Regions from separate parts of the Pseudoalteromonas sp. bablab_jr011 genome, predicted to be linked through region 2. Evidence: predicted binding sites of a transcription regulator. Region 2 holds the regulator's gene; the other holds the start of a gene.

What was found. The regulator MetJ, encoded in region 2, represses methionine synthesis genes. The targets are predictions, from matches to a motif close to TAGACGTCTAGACGTCTA.
Positions count from the first base shown of each region.
Region 1: a site for MetJ is predicted at 9,567-9,584, ahead of JIG41_RS22065 (methylenetetrahydrofolate reductase). Genes of this name have one in related genera too.

Region 1 is NZ_JACDWU010000332.1:5,114-17,239, reverse strand. It holds gene guaB (IMP dehydrogenase) at 1-1,057, opposite strand, end outside; gene xseA (exodeoxyribonuclease VII large subunit) at 1,193-2,527, shown strand; gene JIG41_RS22100 (hypothetical protein) at 2,539-3,198, opposite strand; gene cysE (serine O-acetyltransferase) at 3,233-4,057, opposite strand; gene JIG41_RS22090 (hypothetical protein) at 4,190-4,363, opposite strand; gene JIG41_RS22085 (hypothetical protein) at 4,396-4,800, shown strand; gene JIG41_RS22080 (helix-turn-helix transcriptional regulator) at 4,804-5,121, shown strand; gene JIG41_RS22075 (sensor domain-containing diguanylate cyclase) at 5,526-6,467, shown strand; gene JIG41_RS22070 (pitrilysin family protein) at 6,487-9,372, opposite strand; gene JIG41_RS22065 (methylenetetrahydrofolate reductase) at 9,630-10,586, shown strand; gene JIG41_RS22060 (DEAD/DEAH box helicase) at 10,793-12,028, opposite strand; gene JIG41_RS22055 (DUF3581 domain-containing protein) at 12,122-12,126, opposite strand, start outside.
Region 2 is NZ_JACDWU010000097.1:150,008-162,133, reverse strand. It holds gene JIG41_RS04355 (methyl-accepting chemotaxis protein) at 1-1,596, shown strand, start outside; gene JIG41_RS04350 (gamma-butyrobetaine hydroxylase-like domain-containing protein) at 1,665-2,039, opposite strand; gene hslU (HslU--HslV peptidase ATPase subunit) at 2,119-3,447, opposite strand; gene hslV (ATP-dependent protease subunit HslV) at 3,459-3,977, opposite strand; gene JIG41_RS04335 (SPOR domain-containing protein) at 4,058-4,588, opposite strand; gene priA (primosomal protein N') at 4,606-6,786, opposite strand; gene rpmE (50S ribosomal protein L31) at 7,032-7,247, shown strand; gene JIG41_RS04320 (malic enzyme-like NAD(P)-binding protein) at 7,772-9,013, shown strand; gene metJ (met regulon transcriptional regulator MetJ) at 9,136-9,456, opposite strand; gene metB (cystathionine gamma-synthase) at 9,680-10,945, shown strand; gene metL (bifunctional aspartate kinase/homoserine dehydrogenase II) at 10,950-12,126, shown strand, end outside.

The DNA.
Region 1 (12,126 bases), on a different contig from region 2:
CAACCAGTGCTTTTACGATATCGCCAGAGAAACGAATACCACCGTCAGCAATAACAGGAATGTCACGGCCTTTTAAGCCTTCAACTGCATCTGAAATAGCGGTGATTTGTGGTACACCACATCCTGTAACGATACGTGTAGTACAGATAGAGCCTGGACCAATGCCCACTTTAACGGCATCAACACCCGCATCAGCAAGGGCAATTGCACCTTCAGCTGTCGCAACGTTACCCGCTACGATTTGTAAATCTGGGTATGTTTGACGAGTTTGTGCAACACGGTCGATAACACCTTGTGAGTGACCATGAGAAGTATCGATAAGTAATACGTCAACACCCGCTTCAACAAGGGCAGCGATACGCTCATCAGTACCTGGGCCAACACCTACAGCAGCGCCTACACGTAAACGACCTTGTTCGTCTTTACATGCGTGAGGTTTGTCTTGTGCTTTTTGATAATCTTTTACAGTGATCATGCCTTTCAGTTTAAATGCATCATCAACTACAAGAATTTTTTCGATACGGTGCTCGTGCATGAGACCTAAAATTTCATCGCGGTCTGCACCTTCTTTTACAGTCACTAACGATTCTTTTTTCGTCATCACTGTAGAAACAGGCTGCTCAAGTTTAGTTTCAAAACGCATATCACGGCTTGTAACAATACCTACAAGGTTATTGTCAGCGTCGGTTACAGGGAAACCTGAAAAACCTTTTTCTTCTGAAAGCGCGATAGCATCAGCAATTGTTAGATCCGCAGTCACAGTAACAGGGAAAGAAACAATACCTGCCTCGTACGTTTTTACTTTACGTACGTTTTTAGCTTGCTCTTCGATTGTCATGTTTTTGTGGATAAAACCTAAACCGCCTTCTTGCGCTAGCGCAATCGCCAAGCGAGCTTCTGTTACAGTATCCATAGATGCTGAAACTAGCGGCAAGTTAAGTTTGATACCACGCGTTAAGCGAGTTGAAATATTTGCCGTGTGTGGCAAAACAGTAGAATGACCTGGTACTAAAAGTACGTCGTCAAAGGTAAGAGCTTCTTTAGCAATTCTAAGCATTTTGGCAACTTCTCACATGTGGATCTGAGTATAAGGAATTGCGGCCAAATTTTATCAGCGTTATGCGCATGAGTAAATAAAATTCCGCATTTATTTATGATAAAGTAGACGCAGTTTATTTTATTGGGGTTTTAAATGGCTTTAACGCACTCAACACAGCCTATTTATACGGTCTCGCGCCTAAATAAGGAAATTCGCCATGTTTTAGAGCAAGGCTTTTCATCACTTGTGTTAACGGGCGAGATTTCTAATTTTATTGCCCCGGCTTCAGGCCATTGGTATTTCACTTTAAAAGACGACAGAGCTCAAGTGAAAGCGGCTATGTGGCGAGGCAATAACCGTGGACAGACTTTTCGCCCAACAAATGGCGCGCAAGTCACAGTGCGTGCTCGGGTTTCATTGTACGAACCGCGCGGTGATTATCAACTCATTGTTGAGCATATGGCGCCGGCTGGTGAAGGGTTACTAAAACAAGAATTCGATGCACTGAAAATGCGCCTTGCCGCTGAAGGCCTTTTTAGTTCTGCACATAAAAAGCCCCTCCCCACTACGATAAACCGCGTTGGTGTCATTACCTCTGCGACCGGGGCTGCCATCCGCGATATTTTAACCGTTTTAAAGCGTCGCGCACCGCAGCTTGAAGTTGTGATTTACCCTGCCATGGTGCAAGGGGCTGATGCCCACAGCCAACTTATTGAAAAAATTAATATTGCTAACCAACGACATGAAGTTGATGTATTAATACTCGGTCGTGGCGGTGGCTCATTAGAAGATCTATGGTGCTTTAACAATGAACAACTCGCCCGCGCTATATTTGCCAGTGAATTACCCATTGTCAGCGCAGTTGGGCATGAGGTCGACACCACAATCAGTGATTATGTAGCCGATGTACGTGCCGCTACACCTTCTGCCGCTGCCGAGCTTGTTAGTCCTAACACGCAGGAGCTACACAATAAAGTCAGTCAGTTAGTGAAGCATTTACACCATGCATTTAAACATACACTGTCTGTTAAACGCAGCACTGCGACACAGTTTGAACATCGTTTGCAGCTGTGTCATCCGCGTAACCAATTAAACCAGCAAACTCAAAAATTAGATGAGTTAACCCTCGCATTGCACAGCGCTATTAACGGTAAAATTCAGCATTATGAGCGCGTTCTTGCAAACTTAACACCGCGTTTAATGCAGCGTTCACCTGAAAAGCAGCTGGCCAGAAGCGAACATCAATTAGTGCAATTACATGGCCGTTTAACGCAAGCTATGCAACAACAGCTCTCAATCTCTCGTAACACCCTTTCACTGCAAGCAAGCCGTTTAGACTCGGTGAGTCCGCTAAGCGTGCTAGCACGTGGCTACAGCATCACTAAAAATGAGCACGGTCACGTTGTGAAGTCAGTGGCTGATATCAAATCAGGGGAATTATTGATAACTGAACTAGCGGACGGCCAATTAAAATCAAACGTGATCTAGCTGTGCGTTATTTACTGTTCAGTACTAACAATGATGCTCAGAGTATCGTCGCTTGATGTGGAAGAAGAGTATTTAAACTGCTTCCACCAGCCTTGCTCCATCAACTTATCGCTGATATTTCGCCAATAATGTGCAGGAAGTGAATCAACCCCTTCAGGCTGTTGCAATTTAAATTCACAGACGGAGGTTTTACAGTTGGCAACAGTCATATCTGGCTGTACAGGTAAATCGGCCATGATGAGAAAGTCTGCCATGGCCGTTTCTGTTTGATACGCCCATGCTTCATCACGCGCCTGCTCTTCTAATAAACTGTGCAATGCTTCGGTACGCGAATTAATCTGTTGAGGTGAGACAACCGCCGCTTTGTAACTGGCTATAATTGTTTGCTGATTTACCACTTGCTGCTGTAACTCTTCAATTTGTTGCACAAGCTCAGTTGCCGTAGCGGATTCTATAGGCGCCTTGTTGAGTGGCTCATTTTGAGCGCTCATGGTTTCAGGTTTTTTAATGCTCACAGATGAAGTTTCATGCGGTTCATAACCAGCAACACTCGGCGCTGCTGGCTCAATGTCAGACGTTGTTGTAGCAGAAAAAGATTGATAGAACGACATCGCAGCAGCGCCACATAAAAAAGACGCTGCAACGACTAACCCTAAAGATAATTTAGACACTTCCGTTGCCCTTTAAATAACAATGTAATTGAAATTACAACATAGCACTCGTATGCGATTCATTGCTAGGGGTGGCTGCACTATCATCTAAAAAGTTTTGATTCATGCTTTCTGCGGGGCATGGGCAGTTTGGTTTACCGACTACTTTAGCTGGCACCCCAACCACCGTTGTATGGGCAGGAACAGGACTCAATACCACAGAGTTTGCGCCAATACGCGCACCCTCACCGACTTCTATATTACCAAGTACTTTTGCACCCGCGCCAATTAAAACGCCTGCGCGAATTTTAGGATGGCGATCGCCTTGCTCATTACCCGTACCGCCTAATGTCACAGACTGTAGAATCGATACGTTATCTTCGATAACCGCGGTTTCACCAATTACAATCCCAGTTGCATGGTCAAACATAATACCATGACCGACTTTACAAGCAGGATGGATATCAACGCCAAATACTTCTGAGGTTCTACTTTGAATAAAGCGAGCAAGCTCTTTTCTGTTTTGCAGCCATAAACAATGTGCGAGTCGGTGTGCTTGTATTGCATGGAAGCCCTTTAAGTTAAGTATCACAGTTAAATAACTATCGGCTGCGGGGTCACGATCTTTAACAGCTTTTATGTCATGGGCCACATGCGTTAGCATTAAGTCACATTTTACAAAGGCTTGGTCAAATAATTCACGAATAGTAAATGCTGACACGACGGCATCTGCCAGCTTATTAGCAACAATAAAACTCAGCGCCGACCCCAAACACTCATGATTTAACACACACGAGTAAACATGACTTGCTAATAATGGTTCGCGAGTAACGACTTCGTTTGCTTCTTCGCGAAGCTGTTGCCAAATTTCATGACGCATATTTTTGCCTTTCTGGTTGTACCTAACTGCTATGCCCTAAGTTTAACGGATTTGTAGCAAGATGTACTAACCCGTTGTTTATTTGTTCTGGTTATATCTAATAACCAGAGTGTCATCGCTACTTTTTTGTTATCAAACGGTTATTTTAGTGCAAGCCAATACGACAGTGACCGATACAACATCAATCGAACCACTTAAAATAATTCGCTTATATTTCAATAACAAAACCAATATGACATCTTGGCTGTCATATGCCAAAATAGGGACTGGCGTATCGCTGACGGCGTAAAAAACAAAAATAATCATTAAATTTACATCATCAACTTAACAAGGAAACGATGATGAAAAACGACGTACTAAACTCACATAAACTAGGTTATAAACTTTACTTTCAAGATGGTGATAACCAAATCGCATGCTTTGGTCACATTATGAGCGGCAAAGAAGAAATATATGTAAACGATGAATTGGTTAGTGAAAAGCGCAGCTTCGGCTTTAAAAGTCGTCACGACTTTAACTACCAAGATAATGCGTATGCAGTCGAATTTAAGATGCAAAATATGCTAACAGGCAAGCTTGAATGTTCGTTTTTTAAAGCTGGCAAATTGGTAAAGCAAAGCACGCAAACCGCACTGACTGATAACCCAAAACAAGTTGCTATGGTTACCTTAGGTTGCTTTATTGGGGGGGCTATTTTTGGTTTTGCCTTTATCACACTTATCGAGCCGTTTATTGGGAAGTAAGTGATGCAATTAAACCCTAATACAATTAAAACATTAAGGCTTAAGTTCGACTGGACACAACAGCAGTTGGCCGACGCCTGTGATGTGAGCCTACGAACCATTCAACGCGTTGAAAAAGAAGGTGCGGCATCAAAAGAAACCACCATGAGCCTATGTGCGGTATTTGAAGTACGCCAAGGTGAGCTTATCAAACTAGACGATGAACCAGCCATTGAAAGCGAAGCAAAAGCAGTATCGAAGCAAAACTTGGCCGCAATTGTTGCAGCTTCATCGTGTGTTAGTTTTGCATTGGGTATGGCAACAGTATTTGTTATTTTTTAGGAGTAAACGATGAAAAAAGAACAGCGTGGTCACGTAGTACTCATCGCCTTTATTGCAGCAGCTTTGTTGTTAGCTATCGGTGTGAAAGTTGGCGCATTGTTATAACAAATAGATTGACTGTCAGAGTTGAGCCTTGGTGTGATTCCGGCAGAAAACTAAATAGCAAAACCTTAAAACCGACTCAACAGCCTCTCTATTACGTAAAACAGGTTACTTAAAAATATGAGTAACCTGTTTCACTGTTGTTTGAAGTATCGACTTATTCCCTGTTGTAACACCTTCACAATGCAGTAAAATGAACTGCGCAATAAATTAAGTGCTTCGGATTATTTTTTACATCAACAACAGTGAAAACTCAGCATTTATTGCTAATCTTAATTGAGTAGTCATGGTCAGGAACCAATGTGGTTGAATCAAAAGAATTTTTGAAATTAATACTTGATACCATCTCAGAGCATATCGTTGTTATCAATGAGCTGGGCGATATCATATTTGTTAATCGCAGTTGGCAAACGTTTGGCGATGAGAATAACTGTGACTGTGATATTCAATGGCAGAAACAAAATTACTTAGCTATCTGCAAGTCAGCCGCAATACAAGGCGATGATTTTGGAATAAAAGCCTTAGCAGGTCTCAATAAAGTCATCAATAATCAAGAACCTGAATTTTACTTAGAGTACCCTTGTCATAGCGACATCGAAAAACGCTGGTTTATGATGCGTGCTGTGCCACTGGAGTATAATGCGCAGCGTTTCGTGGTGATTAGTCATTTAAACATCACTGAACGAAAACTTGCTGAACAGCAAGTTCAAGAGTTAGCGCACATTGATGGTCTGACACAAATTGCTAATCGACGTCATTTTGATGACTTTTATGAGCAAGAGTGGAGCCGCTGCATGCGACTCAAACTTCCCATATCGCTGGCGATGATTGATTTAGATAACTTCAAACTTCTCAATGATAACTTTGGCCATGTCGTTGGTGACACTTGCCTAAAAGAAGTCGCAAAAATACTGCCCGACTTCGCGCGTAGACCTGGCGATTTATGTGCAAGATACGGTGGCGAAGAATTTATATTAGTGTTGGGAAATACTCACTGTTTACAGGCTCAAATGCTATTAACGCGTTTTATGGCCGAGCTTACAGCATTAAAGCTCCCCGAACTGGCTGGCCACCCTTTAACAGTCAGTATTGGTTTGGCAACACTTGTGCCAAACGTCGCTGATAATGCCATGCAATTGATCGAAATGGCTGATAATGCACTTTATCAAGCGAAGGATACTGGCCGCAACAAACTTGTTGTTGCTGATCACTACCCGCAAACAAATAAAGAAGAGTGCCCCTAAAGGAGCACTCTATTGTGTGTTATTGAAACACCTTTTCTACATCAACGACTGATATATTTTTCGCTGGAATAGCGAGCTTATAATCAGCAATCACGTTGTCTTCCGCGACAAGTCCTGCTGGTTTTTCTGCGTTATAAACCATAGGCGATGTTTGCTCTGACGCTAAGCGCTTTTGCATGTCTTTACCGTCACCTGTAATAAACACATAGTGAATATTGTCGGTTTGCAGATTCTCGCGAATAACACGGTTCACATCCTCAAGTGTTAGCTTTTCAAGCTTGCCACGTACATAGTCAACAAAGCTCTCTGTATTATAAAACTCACTATCTAGCGCGTAGCCTAGTTGGCGGTCTTGGCTTGCAACCATTTGTGGCACAAAGTTAATTAAGAAGTTGCGCGTTGCTTCAAAATCTTCTTTGCTGATGCCGTTTTTAATAAGCTTATCTAACTCGAATAACGCGGTACGGGTTGCAAAGTGCGCATCGTTATTAGAGCGCAATGGACGCAGCCATACTTGGAAAATTTGCTCAGAGCGGCCTAAGTTCGCATCAGGCTTAGTTTGGAACATACCACGTGGGAAGTATTCAATGTACGCATAGTCACCATAGTTCATACCACGGGTTTGACGAATACGCTGATACAAGAAGCTATTCGAACTTCTGTGCTCGCCAAAGTATGAACGCACTAGCCATAATGCAGTCCAATCTTCACTACTACGAATCGTCTCTATTGGGAAACCAAATGACACGGCTGTTGATTGCGCCGACTTTTCAACAATGGTGGCATGGTGACCACTCAGTGCTGGCGCATCGGGAATGACTAAACGGCTTTCTTTGCCTTCTGGCAGCGATGTTAAATCTTTTAGCATCGCCGATTTTACATCGCTTGGAATCGCACCAATTAAACCTACGGTTAGTTTTGATTGTGTGAATTGCTTGTCGTAAAACGCTTTTACATCATCAAGCGTCAATGCTTCCAGATCAGATAAGTCACCATAGTTATAGCTTTCGTATGGGTGGCCTTTATACAGTTGATGATAAAGCACTTCTTTACCGAGCTCTTCATCGTTTGATGCTTTAAGCCCCGCTTTAATGCTATCGATAAGCTCTTTTTTCAGGCGTTTGAAGTCATCTTCTCTAAAACCTGGGTTGAGTAATTGTTCACTCACAAGCGCATACCACTGTGTCGCATTGTCTTTGTGTACACGACCGCGCAACGAAATCATCTCTTTATCGATTTGATACCCAAAGCTACCCGCGAGTGGGTATAACGCTTTTTGAATGTCTTTATAGCTCATCGTTTCTGAGCCACCTTTCGCAAGCATGGCTGCCGTTAATGCGGCGACGCCTTTTTTACCTGCTGGATCGGCCGCGGCACCGGTATTAAATAACCAGTTAACATCAACCAATGGTGAACTGTTGGTTTTATCGAGCACTTTAAAATGACGCTCTGTTGGCGCTTGCTCTGTACTTGCAACGGCTGCGTTTAGGTCAACTTCTTGCTCAAATCCTGCCACGTTATCTAAAGCCGACATCGTCACTGTAGTTCGGCTTGAATCAACAAAGTATTTATTCGCTATCGCTTTAATGTCTTCTGGGGTGATGCTATCGGCAGTCGCATAGAGCTGATTGATTACCTCTGGATCACGCTCAAAATGCATGTAGCTTGCAAGTGTCGAGGCGATTGATTGCGATGAATCAAGCCCATTGATAAAGCTGTATTTTAAATTTGATTTTAAGTCTGCCAGTTTTTGGGCATCAACAAGCTCAGTGCGTGCTTGTACATATGTGCGGTTAATGGCATCACGTGCTTTTGCAAGATCGGCTTCGTTTTCTACTTTTACAAAGACATGCAATAACCCCGGATCTTTTGTATCAGGATTATAAGTGAACATTTGACTTGCGATTTGCTTATCAACCACCAATTCTTGATAAAGCGCTGAGTTATTTGAGAAATAAAGCTGTGAGATTAAATCAAGTGCGGCGCGATCTTTTTGCGTTGGATCCCACGCAGTGCCTTTATACGATACAAGCAACCAATGGCCTGGTAAACCGTCATTTTGCTCATGTATATATTTTGGCGCTTGTTGCTTTGGCTCTACTGGAATATCTGCTTGGTAATCACCTTTTTTCCAGTTACCCCAATGTTTTTTCACCATTGCCATGGTTTCTTGAGGGTCGACATCACCAACAATGACCAACGATACATATTCTGGTTTATAAAATTTTGCGAAAAACTCTTTCCCGTAAGCCATTTGATCTGGCATGGCTTCAATGTCTTCAAAAAAGCCCATCGTGGTGTGTTTATAAGTATGTTTCTCAAATGCTTCGTTACGCACTGCTGAAAGCAATTTACGAATTGGACTGGCATTATTTTTTAAGTACTCACCTTTCACTGTTAAGGCTTCTGTACGGAACTGTTCTTCGCTGTACGTGAGGTTTTGAAAGATATCAGCTTCAATTTCAAGCACTTTATCAAGGTGCTCTTTTGAGAAGTTTAAATGATAGTTGGTGTAATCATTAGTAGTATACGCGCGGTTATCAACACCCGAGTTTTTTAAAATATCTGAATACACGTCTTGTGGGAATTTTTCTGAGCCTTTAAACATCATGTGCTCAAAAAAGTGAGCAAAGCCCGTTTTGCCTTCTTCTACTTCGTTACGAGAACCTACCGACACGGGAATTTGTAATGAAACAACATCGGGGTAATCCGTTTTTACCACCATGACACGAAGACCATTTTCTAGTTCTTCTAAAACGTAATCTTGGCTAAATACACGGTTATCTTCTTGGCTGACAACCTGTTCTATTTCGACTTCTTTAACCATATTTGATTGTGAATTCGTCGCACACCCGCTAAGAGCAAGCGTTACAGCAACACTGGTCGCTAATAATCTAAATTTCATAATGATCCTTTAATTTTACTTGTTAGTTATTTTTCTCATAATCAGTTGTGTTTGATTATGCATGAAAGTACTGGAAAATATGAGGGTCAAGGGCACAATTAATGTAAACAGGTGTGTCAATTTAAGATAACACCCCACCACCAACTTGAATTAAATTCATGCTCATTGAAAAACTTTCAACAGAAAAATCTATCTAGACGTCTAAATGGCTGCTATATTATTTCCCATAGACGCAGGCACGAGCTGGAATGAGGATTATGGCTTTATCACTACAAGAGAAAATTGAAGACACCAATCAGGGTGTATACCTGATTGGTACCACACCGCCTAAATCAGGCACTGATAAAGCCATGCTTGAAACCATTGCACAAAAATTATTGGGTCGCCTTCATGAAATTGAATACGATGGTGTCATTATCTACGACATTCAAGATGAAAGCAGCCGTACAGAAAAGCCGCGTCCGTTTCCATTTAAAGAAACCGTAGACCCACGTGAGTACAGCCATTTGTTGCGTAGCCTGTCTCATTTAGATGTTATTACCTACAAAAGTGTTGCCCAGCGCAGTGAAGCTGAATTTACCGATTGGCTACACGAAACACGTAATGAGTTTGATTTAAAAAATCTAGTCTTGGTAGGCAGCCCATCTTCGCATGGTGATATCAAACTAAGTTTACCTGATGCTTATAACACCCTTGCTAAGCAAGACAATGATGTGTTTCTTGGCGGTGTGACTATTGCTGAACGCCATGCAAGCAAACGTAACGAGCATGACCGTCTATTAGAAAAAACAGAGCAAGGTTGTAAGTTTTTTATTTCACAAGCCGTCTACAACGCACAAGCAACCATTGATTTAATCACTAGCTATGCACGTAGCTGCAAAGCGTTAGGCATCGCACCTAAGCGTATAATTTTAACGTTTACACCCTGTGGTGGTGAGAAAACGTTAGATTTTATGGAGTGGCTGGGTATCTCTGTACCGGAGGCAACAAAATGGCGCATGCTTGATTCTGCAAATCCATTGAGTGAGTCAGTACGCATTTGCCGTGAAAATCTTGACCTCATATTACAAAGCTGCGCACATTTAGCGGTGCCACTTGGTTTAAATATTGAGAGCTTAACAAACCGTAAAGAAGAAATTGATGCGTCAATTAATCTTTACCGCTTACTTAAAGCAACCATGGAATTAAACCTAGCCGAAAAACAAATCGCTTAAATAATGTGCGCGTTTATACCAATACGTTTAATTAACAGCGATTTTAAAACAAGAAAACGTGGTCGCTAGCAAAGAAAATGCGGGTAAGCATAACAGTTCATTAAACGCTTTTGTTCACCAAGCTAATGTACACACGACTTTATGCTATTAGCGTGTTGATTAGTGCTAATTTAGGCTCCCTTAAATTAGCACTGATACAGCTTAATCTATCGGCGCCTAGGATTTTTTTGCCCTAATATACGTTTTTTGTCACGAGAGCGTCGTGCCTTATTCGTGTTTTTTCGGACTTGTTTTGGCTCTTTTGTTAAATCAGGCTCGTACCCTGGCAGCCATTGTGGTGTTAAGCGTGTATCTAATAAAACATCAATTTCATCCAGTAACCATTGCTCATCAATACTCACTAATGACATGGCCAACCCAGTTTCACCTGCTCGTCCTGTCCGCCCTATACGGTGAACATAGTCCTCTGCAACATAAGGTAGTTCGTAGTTAATCACATACTTTAATGAGGCGATATCAAGGCCACGCGCCGCAACATCTGTAGCGACAAGTACTCGAGTGACACCCGTTTTAAAATTTTGCAGCGCTTTGTCTCGCGCCCCTTGGCTTTTATCGCCGTGAATAGACTCTGTTTTTAAGCCATCCTTACACATTTCTTTTGCCAGACTATCGGCCGTTTGTTTAGTGCGGGTGAATATAAGTACTTGTTGCCAATTTTTCATGCCGATCATATGTGAAACGAGTTCGCGTTTACGATCCTCATCAACCGCATACACAATCTGCTCAACTTCAACAGCAGCCGAATTGCGTTTATCAACCTCAACTAACTTAGGATCATTCAACAACTGTTTACTTAGCTCAAAAATGCTGTCATCAAATGTGGCTGAAAAGAGTAAGGTTTGGCGCTGTTTTGGAACATGACGAAGAATACGCTTTATTTCATCAATGAACCCCATATCAAGCATGCGATCTGCTTCATCAAAAACAAGGGCACTAATGGCAGATAATTTAATGCTCCCTTTAATCACATGATCAAGTAATCGTCCTGGTGTAGCCACCACAACTTGCGCACCTTTAATGGCTTTAATTTGTGGGCCAATACTGGCGCCGCCATAAGCAAGCGCGGCTTTAATAGGTGTATTAGCTGCATAACGCTCAACACTGGCAAATACTTGCTGTGCAAGCTCTCGCGTTGGTGTCAGGATTAAAACTTTTACAGCCTCGGGCAGCGGCTCTTCACGCAATAAGTTATCAAGCAGTGGTAATACAAAGGCAGCTGTTTTACCCGTGCCTGTTTGTGCACTTCCCATAACATCAACCCCGGCTAAAATAAGCGGGATAGTTTGGCTTTGAATAGCCGTTGGGGTGTGATAATTCTCTGCTTGCAATGCTGAAAGGAGTTCAGGCGCAAGGTTTAACTCTGAAAAGCTGGTTACTGACATGATAGGGTGCACAATTACTGTAAAACGTCTATTGTACGCGCAACACTAAAAACAAAAAAGGCGCTAAAGCGCCTTTTCTTACAAGCGTTGCCGTTATG
Region 2 (12,126 bases):
AACGATTTATCGATGAAAACAGATAAGTTAGGCGAGTTTAGACGCCTAGCTAAAGTGTATTACGATGATTTTAACAGCGTTGTAGAGTTACAAAAACAAATAGGTTTACACCCAAAAGATGCGCTTTATGGTGATTTGCGTAACGCTGTGCATCAAGTCGAAACACTATTAAGTGAGCGCGAAGATTACCGCCTACTCACTTACATGTTGCAGTTACGCCGCGCCGAAAAAGATTTTATGCTGCGATTTGACACAAAATATCTGACCAAGTTTGATGAATTAGTCGCTGATTTTGAGTCCGCCATTAAAGTATCTGAGCTTGATGGTAACTACGAAAGTCAATTACTGGCTCTTTTGTCGACCTATCAAACTAAATTTAAAGCACTCGTCGATGCACAAGTCTTACTCGGTCTAGACTTAGATTCGGGTGCCTTGGGTAAAATGAAACAAAGCGTTGAGATGAGTGATGCCATTGTTTCAGAGCTGACCGATGAGACAAAAACATTTGTTGAATCAAGCGCGTCGCAAGCACAGTTAATTGCTTTAATGGTGTTTATTATTGCAAGTGCTGTTGTGATGATTTTGGTTTACTTTACCAGCCGTTCAATTATTCAGCCTATTGAGCGTGTATACCATACAATTAATGAGATTCGTCGTAGTAACGATTTAAGTATTTCGATTGAGCAGTCGGGCAAAGACGAAGTGACGATTATGACGGTTGATTTTAACAGCTTAATTGGTGATTTTAAAAAGCTGATTTACGAAGTTAACACGGCACTGAGTACGCTTAATATCGCGACTGAACATTTATCAGAAACCACATCAGCAACCAGTTCGGGTATGCAAGAGCAACTGCATGAAGCCGATATGGTTGCAACTGCTGCAACTGAAATGCAGGCAACCATTCAAGACATTTCGCATAATACCGAAGCCGCGGCTAAAAAAGCAGAGTCAACCAATTTAAGTGCCCAACAAGGTCGCTCAGAAGTTGAGTCAACGGTCGTACAGATTAATCATTTATCTGAATCGCTTGGAAATGCTTCGAGTGTTGTGTCGCAATTAGAAAAAGATGCCGAAACGATTGGCTCAGTGCTTGATGTGATCCGTGGCATTGCTGAACAAACGAATTTACTCGCACTGAATGCTGCAATCGAAGCGGCGAGGGCCGGTGAACAGGGACGCGGTTTTGCTGTGGTTGCTGACGAAGTTCGCTCGCTTGCACAACGTACACAAGACTCAACTCAAGAAATTGAAAGCATTATTACGACCTTGCAAGGGCGTACCCGAGAAGTTGTCAGTATTATGCAGCAGTGCCGTAATCAAGGTGGCGAAAGTGCCGCTCAGGCAACGAAAGCAGGTGAGTTACTACGCTCTATCACTGAAGACGTGCAAACGATTATGGATATGAGTACGCACATTGCGACGGCGATTGACGAGCAAAGTCAGGTGGCTTCTGAGGTTAACAAAAACGTGGTACGTATTCGAGATATTGCTCAACAAGCTTCTGGGCATGCCGTCACTAATGCACAAACCAGCGAGGAAGTCTCTGAGCAGGCTCGCGTGCTGTATCAAGCAATTGATAAGTTTAAAGTGTAGGGATTCAGTAACAGATAAATTTAAAAGCGCGCAATTTTGTCGCGCTTTTTTTTAGGTGGCTAATAAAACTAAGGTACAAATTTTATTGGTACGCTGTCTTTATTCGCTTCGTGCTCATGGACACGGGTTTGGTATTGTTGCCAAAGTGAGTCTTTATTAGCCTGTAAATCGGCTAAATAATGCCAGCTGTATAAGCCGCTGTTGTGATTATCGCTAAATACTAAACGAAGCGCATAATGACCAACTGGCTCAATTTTGCTAATGCTTACATGGTGCTTATTTAGTACCAGCTTCATGGGCTCATTACCATGGCCTTGTACTTCGGCTGAGGGTGAGTGAACACGTAAGAACTCTGCACTAAAGCAAGCACTCGACTCATCGTCAAAGTAAACGTCTAGTACTTTGCTTACGCTGTGATAATGCACTTTCGTCACTTCTTTCATAGTAAACCCTATCATTGATTTTTAAGCTAACAAAAAAGCCTCCAACAGGAGGCTTTTAATTATAACGATAATTTAGTGATTAAAGAATAAAGCGACTTAAATCTTCGTCTTCAACCAATGCGCCTAGGTGCTGCTCGACGTAATTAGCATCAATTGTGAGCGTTGAACCCGCTTTTTCAGAAGCATCGAATGAAATTTCTTCCATCAGCTTTTCCATCACAGTGTGTAAGCGACGTGCACCGATGTTTTCGGTTTTTTCGTTTACTTGCCATGCGGCTTTAGCAATACGCTCAATAGCGTCGTCAGTGAAATCAACGTTAACCTGCTCTGTTTTCAACAGTTCGCGTTGCTGCTCTGTAAGCGATGCATGTGGCTCTGTAAGGATACGTTTAAAGTCGTCGGCGGTTAACGCTTCTAGCTCTACGCGAATCGGTAAACGACCTTGTAGCTCTGGGATCATGTCTGACGGTTTTGCCATTTGGAATGCACCAGATGCAATAAATAACATGTGGTCAGTCTTAACCATACCGTGTTTAGTGCTCACTGTTGAGCCTTCGATTAATGGTAGTAAATCGCGTTGAACACCTTCGCGGCTTACATCTGGGCCTGACGCTTCGCCACGCTTACAGATTTTATCGATTTCGTCGATAAATACGATGCCGTTTTGCTCTACAGCAAAGATAGCTTGCTCTTTTAACTCTTCAGGGTTAACAAGTTTAGCGGCTTCTTCTTCAACTAATAGCTTGAAAGCTTCTTTGATTTTCAGCTTGCGCTTACTGCGCTTATCACCGCCCATGTTTTGGAACATGCTTTGTAACTGGTTGGTCATTTCTTCCATACCAGGCGGAGCCATGATCTCAACGTTAGGCTGGGCTTGTGCAACATCAATATCGATTTCTTTATCGTCTAATTGGCCTTCACGTAATTTTTTACGGAACGACTGACGTGTCGAAGAGTTTTCATCTGAACGTGATTCACCAAACGTATCACGTGCTGGTGGTAGTAGGGCGTCGAGAATACGCTCTTCTGCCGCTTCTTCAGCTCGGTGCTTGAATTTTTTGGTTTGTTGTTCACGGGTCATTTTGATTGAGATATCAACTAGATCACGAATGATCGTCTCAACTTCTTTACCAACATAACCCACTTCAGTGAATTTTGTTGCTTCGACTTTAATGAAAGGCGCATTAGCTAGTTTAGCAAGGCGACGTGCAATTTCGGTTTTACCGACACCGGTAGGGCCAATCATTAAGATATTTTTTGGCGTAACCTCAGCGCGTAATTCGTCGCTAAGCTGCATACGACGCCAGCGATTACGCAGTGCGATTGAAACTGCTTTTTTAGCTTTTGCTTGGCCAATAATGTGTTGATCAAGCTCGTGAACGATTTCTCTTGGAGTCATCTCAGACATGGCAGTTCCTATTACAATTCTTCAATAGTTTGGAAATTATTCGTGAATACACAGATGTTGCCTGCAATTGTTAGGCTTTTCTCTACAATTTCACGGGCACTTAGGTCGGTATTTTCAAGCAGGGCTGTCGCAGCAGATTGTGCAAAGTTACCACCACTGCCAATGGCGATAAGGTCGTTCTCTGGTTGTACTACGTCACCATTACCGGTGATGATCAACGAGGCGGTTTCGTCAGCAACGGCCAGTAGCGCTTCAAGCTTTCTGAGTGCGCGGTCACTTCGCCAATCTTTGGCCATTTCTACTGCGGCCTTGGTGAGGTTACCTTGGTGCATTTCTAGTTTGCTTTCAAAGCGTTCGAAAAGGGTGAAGGCATCAGCAGTACCGCCAGCAAAACCAGCGATTACTTTGCCATTATAAAGACGTCGAACTTTGCGGGCGTTGCCCTTCATTACGGTGTTACCAAGTGAAACCTGGCCATCGCCACCAATAACGACCTTGTCGTCGCGGCGAACACTTACAATAGTAGTCATGATTATTCCTCATCATCGAGCGGCGAAGCCGCTCGTAAAAAGCGATTGATGAGGTGTTTATATGGGTGAATGAGCTAAAATCAAGTCCAAAGCCAAATTCCACAGCCCATTATTTTAATGCGCTTGAGTTTGTTTTTGTCGCTTTCTGCCAGACGTTTGGTTTCGTAAGGGCCTAAACGCACTTTATACCAAATGCCATTGCTGCCTTCTACGCGTTTAACTTCAGACACTAAGCCTGCAAATGCAATCTTCGCTTTTAAGGTTTGAGCTTGTTCAAGCGTTCTAAAAGAGCCGCATTGCATTACATAAGGGCCTTTTTGCTCAATCTCTTTTACTTCAACCTGAATTTCGTGTTCTTTTATTTCTTTAATAAACTCGGGTGGTTTCGGTTTTGGAATAACCTTTTCTTCTTCTGATTTTGTTGGATTAGCTTGCTGCTCAACAAGTTCAGGATCGGCATTATGTTTGATATACCATAAACCATACCCAAACCCACCCAGCAAAATAAGGGCGACAAAGACAAGAACAATAGGGAACGGCTTTTTTGCCGGGGCTTGTTTTTTATTATTTCGATTTGATGGTTTTTTATTTATGTAATCGTGTTGTGCCATGATTTTTTTATTGGCCTTTAAATCATATCTATTGGATCAACGTCTAAGCTCCAACGCACCTTTTGCGCTAATTTACTGGTGCTTATATAGTCAACCATTTGCGCTAAATATTGGTGTAAGTGGGAGCGCTCCAGCGCTTGAATATGTAACTGAAACCGATATTTACCTGCTACACGCTCCAATGGCGCAGGGATCGGTCCGAGCAATTGTATACCAGATATGTTCTGGACAGGAACCAAATCAGTTAAAAAATCCATGACTTGATTTATGTTATGTCCTTCGGCACGCACAATTGCCATGTTTGTTATGGGGGGGAGCTGAGCATCTTCTCGTTCTGCAAGGGCATAGCGCGCAAAATCTTGATAGCCATTATTCACTAAATCTTGCAATAGTGGGTGCTCAGGAAAGTGAGTTTGTAACAGTACTTGTCCTGGTTCACCACTGCGTCCTGCACGGCCTGCAACCTGAGTGACAAGCTGTGCTAAATGTTCTGTAGCGCGAAAATCACACGAGTACAAACCACTATCAACATCTAAAATAAGCACTAAACTGACATCGGCAAAATGATGGCCTTTCGCAAGCATTTGCGTGCCCACCAAAATACGCGCCCCCCCTTGATTTATGTCGTCGAGGGCTTTTTCTAAGCTGCCTTTACGACGAGTTGAATCTCGGTCAATGCGGCTAATGGGTATATCAGGGAAAGTTTCTGCTAAAAACTCTTCAATTTGTTCCGTGCCTTTACCATTAGGAAAAATCTGTGTGCTGCCACAATCGGGGCATTGATGGGGCACCGCATGCTGCTCGGAGCAATGATGGCAGATCATTTGTCCAATTGCTTTGTGGAATGTGGCACTGGTACTGCAACGTGAGCACTCACTTAACCAGCCACACTCATGACATATGAGTGTGGGAGAAAAGCCGCGTCGATTTAAAAACACCATGACTTGCTTGCCGCGCTCAAGATGTTGACGCATATAGGCCAAACTCGCATGGGCAATACCGGCTTGTTCAGGTTGGCCTTTCATATCCATTAAGTGAAATTGGTTATCAGTGCTGGTTTGCGCACGCTCTGTTAAGCTCAATAGTTGGTACTTGTTATTTATTGCTTTATGTAAGGTTTCGAGAGCGGGAGTTGCGCTACCTAGTATCAAGGGTATTTGCTGTTGATAAGCTCTGTAGGCTGCTAAATCGCGAGCATGATAACGCAGCGTATCTTGTTGCTTAAACGAGCTGTCGTGCTCTTCATCAACAATGATCATACCAAGTGATAAAAAAGGTAAGAAAATACTCGAACGGGTGCCGATAACAATGGCGCAGCTGCCTTTTTCGCAGAAACGCCATGTTTGCAAGCGCTCGTTGTCGGTTAATGCTGAATGCCAAAGCATAATAGGGGTATCGGGAAAGCGACGGCGAAAACGATTAACGGTTTGTGGTGTTAGGCCAATTTCGGGCACTAACACCAGTGCTTGCTGGCCTTTTTTTAGAACCTCTTCAAGGCATTGTAAATACACTTCTGTTTTACCACTGCCGGTAACGCCTTCAAGTAAAAAACAGGTGAACCCACTGGCTTGATTAATCGTTGTGCATGCAACGGCTTGTTCTTTATTTAGGGTTGGTTTACTGCCAATTGTTGGGGCGCGTTGCTGCCATTGGTTATCATGTTCGATAAACTGTTTAATGAGTTCTTTTTCGAGCAAGCTATCAATGGTTTTTTTATTAAAGCCGAGTGCTTTTAATTCGGTTAAGGATGACTTGCCTGACTGCGCTAGCTGCTTCAGCAAATTAAGTTGTGTTTTTGCTTTGAGTGAAGGTAATTTTGCACCTTTGTCGGTCAGTTCAACCATATTTATACTGGTTTTGTCTGGGCATTCACCTTGGCGCAGTGCCGCTGGAAGCGCTGTATGAATTGTTTCACCAAGTGGGTAGCAGTAATAGCGAGCAGTAAATTTTAGCAGTGCTAAGTGTTGCTCAGATAAAATAGGGGCATCGTCTATAATATCAATAATGGCTTTAATTTTATCTTCGGGTACATCGGTACTGGTTTTGATTGCCAGTACGACGGCTATCTTTTTTTGAGAGCCAAAAGGCACACGCACACGCATGCCTACTCGCAGCTCAGGGCTATGTAGCAGCTGCTCAACTTTATAATCGAAGGTACGCTGTAAAGGGACTTTTATGGCAACTTCTACAAAGTGCATAACAACTCAACTGAATTAAGAATAGAAAAATAGCGTGTGTTGCTAATGTACTAAAATTAGTGCTAAAAACCTACCAACAAATACTGAACGTTTGATGACTTGTTTATTTTTTTAGCTAAAGATGAATTTAAAGCTTGTCGAGAGGCTGCTTGAGCTATAAAATACGCGACCTATTAATTGTATTAACGACGTATGGTGCCAGACTTCGGGTTTGGAGAGCGATGCGGCCTTAACTAGAGGTTCCTATGAAAGAAGGTATTCACCCTAAGTACGAAGCTATCACTGCAACTTGTTCATGTGGTAACAAATTCGAAACTAGCTCTACTTTATGTAAAGACATCCACTTAGACGTATGTTCTGAGTGTCACCCGTTTTACACTGGTAAGCAAAAGATTTTAGACACTGGCGGCCGTGTTGATCGTTTCAACAAGCGCTTCGGTGCACTTAGCAGCAAGAAGTAATATTTGCTGTTTAGTTGAAAGAAGCACCCTTTGGGTGCTTTTTTTATGCCTGTAATTCAGAACCATTCTTTTTTATATCCCATGCCTACACGCTTTATGTGCATAACTATTTCTGTTTGTTATGCCCAATATATCGCTAATAATGCAGACAAATAGTGATCCCTTCGCTATATTTTGAATGATATAAATGATTCCAAAAGTTGTAAAAAGTAACAATTTATATGAACTTCACCTATAAATGCTGTTAAGTTCGTTAAAGTTGCTCATTTTGCTAAGTTTCGGTTATTTGCTGTGTTCGTGCCTATAAAATACAAAAACAGGTGCTTAAATGGCCACAAATAGATGAATTTTTATCTGTTGTGAATTAAAACTATGTGCAGAAATTGTTGGGAAATCCTTTAAAATTAAGCGATATAGCATATAACAGGATAGACCTGATAATACTTGGAATTTTTATATATTACAGGTATCGTACAGATGCAAGCCCTCTCACTTTTTAACTTATTGCAGGATACTATCGCGTTATGTCAGATTTTCGTGAACAAGCATTACATTACCACGCTCACCCCGTTCCAGGTAAAATTAGTGTAGAACTAACTAAACCAGCAGAAACGGTTAATGATCTCGCTCTAGCATATAGTCCAGGTGTCGCAGAGCCCGTCCGTGAGATAGCAGCCGATCCAGCAAATGCCTATAAATACACCGGCAAAGGTAATATGGTTGCGGTTATTTCAAACGGTACCGCAATTTTAGGCTTAGGCAATTTAGGTCCGCTTGCATCAAAACCTGTGATGGAAGGTAAAGCACTTTTATTTAAACGCTTTGCAGGTTTAGACTCGATAGATATCGAAGTAAAACACCGCACGACAGAAGACTTCATTAATACTGTTGCAAATATTGCCGATACGTTTGGTGGTATCAACCTAGAAGATATTAAAGCGCCAGAGTGTTTCGAAATTGAAAAAGCGCTTATTGAGCGTTGTAGCATCCCTGTTTTCCACGATGACCAACATGGTACTGCAATCGTAACAGCAGCAGGCATGCTAAATGCGCTTGAAGTACAGGGTAAAGATATCGAAGACGCGATTATCGTGTGTTTAGGTGCCGGTGCAGCAGCGGTTGCATGTATGGAACTACTTATTAAATGTGGTGCATTGCGTGAGCACATTTATATGCTTGACCGCAAAGGCGTGATCCATACACGTCGTGATGACTTAAACGAGTATAAATTGCTATTTGCTAACAATACCGATAAGCGCACTTTGCAAGATGTAATAGCCGATGCTGATGTATTTGTTGGTGTATCTGGCCCTAACTTATTAACCGCTGAAGATTTAAAACTGATGGCAGATAAGCCGGTGGTTTTTGCATGTTCAAACCCTGATCCAGAAATCGCGCCAGCTGTTGCACACGGTGCACGTAATGATTTAATTATGGCAACAGGGCGTTCTGATTACCCTAATCAGGTTAATAATGTATTGTGTTTCCCATTCATTTTCCGCGGTGCGCTTGATGTGCGTGCGACATCAATTAACGATGAAATGAAAATTGCAGCGGTGCATGCTATTCGTAGTATTGCGAAAGAGCCCGTGCCTAACGAAGTGCTTAAGGCGTCGGGTGTTGATTCACTTGAGTTTGGTGCTGAGTACATTATTCCAAAACCAATGGACCCACGCTTATTACCACGTATTGCACGTGCTGTTGCAGAAGCAGCTGTTGAGTCTGGTGTGGCGCAAATTGACATGCCAGAAAACTACATGCGTTAAATAATTAGGTACCTATTCGTTTGATTAATCGGGTGGGTATTACTAACTGCAAATAAAAAACTCAGCCAAGGCTGAGTTTTTTTATGTCTGAGAAATCGGCTACGATCCGGTGGCCGAAATATTTACTCTGAATCAAGTACGGGGATATCTAACCCCATTTCTTGCATAATTCTTTTTACTTCTTCAGGTACTTTTTCAGGGTTATCTTTACGAAGGTCGTCGTCATTCGGTAATGGTTGACCTGTAAAAGCGTGTAAAAAGGCTTCGCACAGTAGCTCACTGTTAGTGGCATGACGAAGATTATTAATCTGACGACGCGTGCGCTCATCAGTTAATACTTTTAATACGTTCAGCGGAATTGATACGGTAATTTTTTTTACTTGCTCTGATTTTTTACCGTGTTCTGCATATGGGTGAATGTATTCACCGTTCCATTTAGCCATAAGTTGTTTCGTTGCCTCGGTTGTCAGTTGTTTACGCCTTATCCACAGCGCAAGATGCGGAAATTCTATCGCTTTAAAAAAGATAGTCAAATACTAGTTATTTAGCCATCTAGTCGTGTAAATGTATAAACTTCTATGTAATGGCGATAAATGCTTTGACTTCTCATATTTGATCATCTAACCTTTTAGACGTCTAAACATCCAATTCTGAGTAGGTGATGAAATGAGTGAAAAAAATAAAGCGACGATTGCTGTTCGTCATGGCATTGAAGCCGATAAACACCATGGTGCAGTCGTTCCACCAATTTACTTATCAACCACCTATTCGTTCGCTGATTTTGATACTAAGCGCCAATATGACTATGGCCGCAGTGGTAACCCTAACCGTGATATTTTAGCCGAAACACTCGCTGAACTAGAGGGCGGAGCTAAAGGCATTATTACTGCGACAGGCATGGCGGCTGTTCACTTAACGACACAGCTTTTGAATAGCGATGATACCTTGGTTATTCCACATGACTGTTACGGCGGTAGCTATCGTTTATTTACCTCATTAGAGAAGCGCGGTTTACTGAAACTAAAAGTACTTGATTTAACAAAAGCTGAAAACCACCAAGAAATCTTAGCGATAAAACCTAAACTAATCTGGATTGAAACACCCAGTAACCCCATTTTACGCCTAACAGATATTAAAGCGATTACCGCCATTGCTAAACAATGCGGTGCATTTGTTGCGGCTGATAACACGTTTTTATCGCCGGCCTTGCAAAACCCGATTGAGTTTGGTGTTGATATAGTCGTGCACTCAACGACTAAATACATTAACGGTCACTCTGATGTGGTTAGCGGTGCTGTTATTGCAGCAACGCAAGAGTTGGGTGATGAACTGGCTTGGTGGGCAAATAATATTGGTATTACGGGTGCACCGTTTGATAGTTATCTTACTCTGCGTGGTTTACGCACTTTAAATGTGCGTTTAAAACAGCACCAAGAGAATGCGTTTGCAATCGCAGAATATTTAGAAGATTCACCGTTTGTGAGCCAAGTATATTATCCCGGTCTCGCTTCTCATCCTCAGCATGCGCTCGCTAAAGCACAGCAACGCGGTTTTGGTGGCATGGTGAGTTTTGATATTAAAGGCGACATTAATGACGCTGCGGCTTTTCTAACAGGCCTTAAAGAGTTTAGCTTAGCCGAATCATTGGGGGGCGTTGAGAGTTTAATTTGTCACCCTGCGACCATGACTCATGCTGGAATGGAGGCAAAAGCTCGCTTAGAAGCAGGGGTGGGTGATACGTTAATTCGTATCTCTGTTGGCATTGAGGATGTAAAAGATTTAATTGCCGATTTAGACCGTGTTTTCAATTTAGTTAAACCAGGTCAGGGGCAGCAAGCCGTTCAGAGCAACGCGACGCAAACGCACACGCAAGCCAATACGCAACAAAGCAGCACTTTTAAGTTAACGCCAGCACATACGGCATTGTGGTAGAAAAATGGTAAATATTGTTCATAAATTTGGTGGCTCAAGCTTAAGCTCTGCGGAGCGTTATCATGCTGTGGCAAATATTGTTTTAGCAAATACGCAGCAAGGTGATTGTGTGGTGGTGTCTGCATCGGGCAAAACAACCGACACCTTGGTAAAACTTTGGCAAAGTTATCAACAGCAAGATAGCCAAGCGGTTAGTGATATTTTATTGCTGATTGATAATAATCAGCGCGCCTTAATAGAGCAGCTGTTAGTAGCAAAAAACAAGCAGCAGGCATTGGCACAATTAAAAGATGAGCTGGCGCTATTAAATACACTTATTGCAAAACAGCAACTACAAGAAGCCGTGTTGCTAGCACATGGAGAAGTATGGTCTGCGCGTTTATTAGCGGGCTATCTAAATCAGCTGGGTGTGGCAGCACAGGATGTGGATGCACGGCAGTTATTTACATTAAATGATGGCCAACTATTGCATCAAAAGAATCAACAGCAATGCACCGATGCGATCAGTAAAGCAAAGATCAATGTGGTGACAGGCTTTATCGCTGCAGATTGTCAGGGTAAGACGGTAACACTGGGTCGTAATGGCAGTGACTACAGTGCGACCTTGTTAGCAAGCTATACCTTTGCCAAGCAAGTGTCTATTTGGACTGATACCCAAGGTGTATTCAGTACAGACCCTCGTAAGGTGAAAAACGCCGTTAAATACGCAAAAGTGTGCCGAGAGCAAGCTAATTTATTAGCTCGCTTAGGTAACCCTGTTTTACATGCAAAAACCTTATCACCGCTTAAAGACAGCGACATTAAACTTGTTGTAAGAAGTAGCTTTGATTGTGATGCCAGTCCAACTGAGGTTGTAAAAGAAGGGTATAGCAAGGCGAAGCGTTTTATTACGACCTTAGATAATATCGATTTACTGCGTGTTGATACGCTAAGCACAGGTGAAGTGGGGGAGCTGAGTCAGCTAATTCAGCACAGTTTGCATCATTTTGTGAAAGAAGGTGATACCTATTTGCTGGTACCAGGGCACAGTACTCATCAAGTGGTGAGTCACCTTGCTGGGCGGGCTAATATTGTTGAATCTAATTTAAGCGGCTGCGCGGTTGTGGCACCAAGTAGCGATGTGAGCCAGTTAGCTGAACAAGCAATTTCGCTCCTTAAAGAGCAAAGTATTCATCCGCGTT